Glaciimonas sp. CA11.2: one gene and its partner. Each later gene encodes a partner of the first gene's protein in a complex. Links are inferred from orthologs where the notes say so. Each region holds a gene or a part of one and is shown in the gene's direction. Other genes may lie near its edges.

Region 1 (2,772 bases):
CGCAAGTCGGGCCGGTCAGTCATGCTGGTCGTGAATAAATCTGAGGGAATGAAGTACACCTCCGTCACGGCAGAGTTTTATGAGTTAGGCTTGGGCGATCCGTATGTCATTTCTGCTGCCCATGGTGATGGTGTTGCGGATCTGGTGGAAGAGTCGCTTGATCTTGCTTTTGCGCAGCGTCCTCCAGAAGTTGAAGAGCCGGTCAGCAATGAGAGAAGTATCAAAATTGCGATTGTAGGTCGTCCTAACGTCGGTAAGTCAACGTTAGTTAACACCTTGCTGGGAGAAGAGCGCGTAATTGCGTTCGACATGCCGGGAACAACTCGCGACTCTATTGAAATTCCTTTTGAGCGTGATGGCACCCAATATACGTTAATCGATACCGCCGGAATTCGTCGGCGTGGTAAGGTTTTCGAAGCAATTGAGAAATTTTCGGTCGTGAAAACGCTTCAGTCGATATCCGAAGCGAATGTGGTGTTGTTACTACTTGATGCGCAACAAGACATATCTGAACAAGATGCGCATATCGCGGGTTTCATTTTGGAAACAGGTCGTGCGTTGGTGGTCGGCATTAACAAATGGGATGGCTTAACCAGCGAGCGCCGCGATGAAATTAAAATTGATCTTGATCGCAAACTGAATTTTCTCTCTTTTGCAAAATTTCATTACATATCAGCTTTGAAGTCTACCGGTATTGCACCGTTGATGAAGTCTGTCGATGCTGCGTACGCTGCCGCGATGTCGAATTTGACAACGCCGAAACTAACAAGGGCATTGCTGGAAGCCGTCGAGCATCAGCAGCCGCGACGTAAGGGCTCAATCCGTCCTAAACTGCGCTATGCGCATCAGGGTGGTATGAACCCGCCGATCGTCGTGATACACGGCAATTCACTCGAAGCGATTGATGCCAACTACAGGCGTTATCTTGAAAAATACTTTCGTGAAACTTTTTCACTAATTGGGACTCCATTACGTATCGAGTTCAAGTCGGGGAAAAACCCGTTTGCACGTCCGGTAAAATAGTTCGTTGGCAGTAATGTGAGAAATCGTTTACATTCGTCATACACCACCGAGTCATACATAGAAGCTCCGTCAAATAAGGCGGGGTCTGTTTGACTTCTAATCACAACAACATAGTGGAGTAGCCATGAGTAATAAAGGGCAATTGTTACAAGACCCGTTTCTGAACGCCTTACGTAAAGAGCACGTTCCGGTTTCGATATATTTAGTAAACGGTATTAAGCTGCAAGGTCATATTGAATCGTTTGATCAATACGTTGTGCTCTTACGCAATACCGTCACGCAAATGGTATACAAGCACGCGATTTCGACTGTTGTTCCTGCACGGGCTGTGACGCTTAATCTTGAAGCAGACGCAGAATAATCAATCGCTGTCAGTTTGGGCAGCTATTCGACTCCTCCCATGCGCGCCGCACTAGTCGGCGTGGACTTCGGCAAAGGTGACTTTGCCGCAAGTCTGGAAGAACTATCCTTGCTCGCAAAATCGGCGGGGGCGATGCCAATCATCACCATCACCGGAAGGCGAGGGGCGCCGGATGCCGCGTTATTCGTCGGTTCAGGCAAGGCGCAGGAAGTTGCCGATGCTGTGCATGATGATGAGCTAGAGATCGTTATTTTTAATCATGCACTGTCCCCTGCACAGCAACGCAATCTTGAGCGCGTATTAAAAGTGCGTGTACTTGATCGGACGAGCTTGATTTTGGACATTTTTGCCCAACGTGCTAAGAGTCACGAGGGTAAAGTGCAGGTTGAGTTAGCGCAACTTCAACATTTGGCGACGCGCCTTATTCGAGGCTGGACCCATCTGGAGCGTCAAAAAGGGGGGATTGGTCTACGTGGCCCCGGCGAAACGCAACTTGAAACTGATCGTCGTCTGATCGGGGACCGTGTTAAGGCATTGCGTGGTCGGTTAGAGAAATTACATCGACAACATGCTACGCAACGGCGCGCACGTGGGCGCAGTAACGTTCCTTCAATTTCTCTGGTTGGTTATACTAATGCGGGAAAATCGACGTTGTTCAATGCCTTGTCCAAAGCCGGCGTGTACGCGGCAGATCAATTATTCGCGACGTTGGATACGACTTCACGAAAAATTTACCTTGGGGAAGGTGCCAATGCAGTGATTTCGGATACTGTAGGTTTTATTCGTGAGTTACCGCATCAATTGGTCGCCGCGTTCAGGGCAACGCTTGAAGAAACAATCCATGCAGATTTGTTGTTACATGTTGTAGATGCTGCCAGTCCGACCAGATTGGAACAGATCGAGCAAGTTAATTTAGTCTTGAAAGAGATCGGTGCTGATCATATTCCGCAGATTTTGGTGTGGAACAAGATTGATGCCGCTGAGTTGGAGCCGGGGATAGAGCGTAACGAGTATGATAAAATCCAGCGTGTTTTTGTAAGTGCTCAAACTGGCGCCGGTCTTAATTTAATGCGTCAGGCTATTACTGAATTTGTAACAGATAGCAACGCGGCGAGGGTCGAGCAACACCAAGGTGAGAATACCCAAGATTTGCAGTTAAAACGCCTCTAACGAGCATTCCAACCTATTTCTATACCGGATCACGATCGAATGCTTGGTTCTATATTAAAAAAACTTGGTGTCAAATTTTCGCTAAACGACCCGCAGTGGGGTCGTAATTCGCAAAATGACAACCAACAAAACAACGACGGCAAAAAGCCGAACAATGGCCCTCCAGATCTCGACCAGCTATGGCGCGATTTTAACCAACGTATAAATCGCTTTTTTGG
Region 2 (3,104 bases), 3.2 Mb from region 1 along the record:
ACCAACATAAAAAGGCTCCGTCATCTGCTGTAACATCTCCGTCTATTGCCTATCATCATCTTCAATCGCGTTCACTTTCGACATCAATTCGACATAAATTCGTCATGCGTTGACGGAAACGCCGCCACGCGCATCTGTGCGCGTGGCTATTTCCTACACAAAAATCAGGTTTCTTCCTATACCAATTTCGGCCCGGAAGTCTAAGCTACTTCAATCGGGCAACATCTTGCGCGCGCGTTTTTGCGCCTTTACAGAATCGAAAAGTCCGCTGCACAAGGTGAGTAACTGTGCCGCTTCACCCCAGGGTGGTCGTTTAATTGACGTACTTTTTCCTATGCCTACTTCTATTTCCCTACTTTTTATTGCGAGGTAAAACTAATGGTGACGCGCAAAAAAAATCCGTCTTCAGTGGACGGTGCCGGATCGATTTTCAGTACAATTTCAGGGCCATCAGACGCCGCACCGCCGAGCAGCGTTGGTAGTAAAGATGGTTTACCGAATAAATTACGCGAAAAGGTGATTAGCGGACAAGCCCTATCCGCGCAAATGCCCTATAACGATAGCAAGCAGGCCGAATATGGAAACGGCGAAAGTGGCGCACCCGACCCGCAAACCGGTTCAGTTGGCAAGCCTGCGGGCGAACTAGCTACCGCGAGCACCACAACCGAAAACACTGTATCGCCCAAGGTGGGAGATGGTCACCCACAAATCGGCGGTAATCCGACCTCCGGTCCTCTCGATCGCGTCCGCGTCGACGCGGGCAATCAAGCGCTCACCACCAATCAGGGCGTGCCGGTTGCGGACAACCAAAGCTCTCTTAAAATTGGATTGCGTGGCCCGACTGCATTAGAAGATTTTATTTTGCGCGAGAAAATTACCCATTTTGACCATGAGCGGATTCCTGAAAGAGTCGTCCACGCACGCGGCACGGCGGCGCATGGCTATTTTGAATCTTATAAGGACTTAAGTGATTTAACTCGCGCCGCACCTTTTGCGCAAGCCGGTAAACGCACGCCGGTTTTCGTCCGCTTTTCGACCGTCGCTGGCGAACGTGGCTCCGCCGATACAGCTCGCGACGTGCGTGGATTCGCGGTCAAATTTTATACAGATGAAGGCAACTGGGATCTGGTCGGCAATAACATGCCGGTCTTTTTTATCCAGGACGCGATGAAATTTCCGGATCTGGTTCACGCGGTGAAGCCCGAGGCGCACAACGGCATTCCGCAAGCATCAAGCGCTCACGATACCTTTTGGGATTTTGTGTCGTTAATGCCCGAATCAACACATATGTTGATGTGGGTTATGTCAGACCGGGCGATTCCGCGCAGTTTGCGCATGATGCAAGGCTTTGGCGTGCATACATTCAGGTTGGTGAATGTTGAAGGTGAATCAGTATTCTGCAAGTTTCATTGGGAACCCGTTGCTGGGACGCATTCCCTGGCATGGGACGAAGCGGTAAAGATTGCTGGCGCTGACGCCGATTTTCATCGCCGTGATTTGTGGGAAGCAATCGAAGCTGGCGCCTATCCCGAATGGGAGCTTGGCCTGCAAGTATTCACTGAGGAAGAAGCCGAACAGTTTGGGTTTGACGTACTTGATCCTACCAAGCTTGTCCCTGAAGAAATGGTGAAAGTCATTCCCGTCGGCAAAATGACGCTCAATCGCAATCCCGATAATTTCTTCGCTGAAACCGAGCAAGTAGCCTTCTGCACTGCGCACGTCGTACCTGGAATTGACTTCAGCAACGACCCATTATTGCAAGGTCGCATTCACTCCTATATTGATACGCAAATCAGTCGCCTTGGCGGCCCCAACTTTCATGAAATCCCCATCAACGCACCGCTAGCGCCGGTCTATAATAATCAGCGTGACGGAATGCATCGCCAGGCAATACATCGTGGTCGCGCCAGTTACGAACCCAACTCTTTAGGCGGCGGTTGCCCGTTCCAGGCCGGGGCACGTGGCTTTACAAGCTTCCCGCAGCCGGTCGCCGCCGATAAAGTGCGCGGAAAAGCGGAGCTGTTTGCTGACCACTATTCCCAAGCCCGATTATTCTGGAATAGTCAGACACCAGCCGAACAAGCACACATTGCCTCAGCTTTCCGCTTCGAATTGACGCGCGTACAAACACCCGCAGTGCGCGTGCGCGTGATATCGATGCTAGTGAACGTTGATCCAATACTTGCGGACGCAGTCGCACATGGCTTGGGTTTAGAATTGCCACCAGCAATGCCGCTGGCGTCTGATTTGCCGATACCTGAGTATGCGCTTTCTCCAGCTTTATCTCTGACGTTTCGGCCCGGTGAACTTGGCATCAAAACACGCAGAGTCGCCATCCTGATTACCACAGGCGTAGAAGGTGCAACTGTGAGAACAATCTACGCCTCATTACTTGCTGACGGCGCAGTACCAAGGCTGGTTGGAGCACAACTAGGCAAAGTGGCGACTAGTGATGGCGATTTTCTAGACGTGGAAATTTCACTGGAAGCCGCACCGTCAGTGCTTTACGACGCCGTGGTCATCGACGCCAATAGCACTGATATCGCCGCAAAATGGACGAAGAACATGCAAGCGATGGATTTCCTTCGGGACCAATATCGCCATTGCAAACAAATAATGGTAGTGGGTAACGGCGCTGCTTTATTTGAGGCCGCAGGTGTCACGTTGGCACCAGTACCGCAACACGATCCTTCTTTCATCGATACCAACGCGCACACTTTAACGCAGGCAATTGACGCCTTTAAACTGGCATTAGCTAGCCCACGTGAATTGATGCGGGAATCCGAATCACTACCTATTGCAAATTAAAAATAGGCTCATCTCCCCGACTAGATAGCTCGTGTCAGGGGAGATGGGTTACGTCCTTTTATTTCGTCCGACGTTTTTCATGACGCCGCCACCTTGCTCAGATCAAGTCCGAAGGGGAATGTGTTGGCCGCCAGGAACAGGATCGCCAACCGGCGGTGGAGATGTGGGAACGGGTTGTGTGGGTGGAATTTCCACCGGTGGTGGCTCTTGATGCATCAGCATATTTACTCCTTCGCGATTGTGATTTCAATGAACAGCTGCAGCTGGTCTTTACCAAGACACCTTTACGGCATTCC

Evidence for each region. Proteins that work in one complex are often made in the same cells at the same time.
Region 2: the proteins of hfq (region 1) and RGU75_RS01940 are in contact, whole or in part, in a crystal structure (PDB 3VU3), measured with the Escherichia coli proteins. The link is inferred for Glaciimonas sp. CA11.2 from one-to-one orthologs.

Annotation. Positions count from the first base shown.
Region 1 is NZ_JAVIWL010000001.1:3,615,457-3,618,228, forward strand. What follows is about bases 14-2,765. They hold hfq (RNA chaperone Hfq), read left to right. Parts: upstream 14-1,147; coding sequence 1,148-1,384; downstream 1,385-2,765. Other genes in these bases: der (ribosome biogenesis GTPase Der), read left to right, coding at 14-1,023; hflX (GTPase HflX), read left to right, coding at 1,424-2,554; hflK (FtsH protease activity modulator HflK), read left to right, coding at 2,594-2,765. Outside these bases: more of der, read left to right, coding at 1-13; more of hflK, read left to right, coding at 2,766-2,772. UniProt on the Escherichia coli protein: RNA chaperone that binds small regulatory RNA (sRNAs) and mRNAs to facilitate mRNA translational regulation in response to envelope stress, environmental stress and changes in metabolite concentrations.
Region 2 is NZ_JAVIWL010000001.1:455,002-458,105, forward strand. The notes cover bases 10-3,093. They hold RGU75_RS01940 (catalase), read left to right. Parts: upstream 10-378; coding sequence 379-2,808; downstream 2,809-3,093.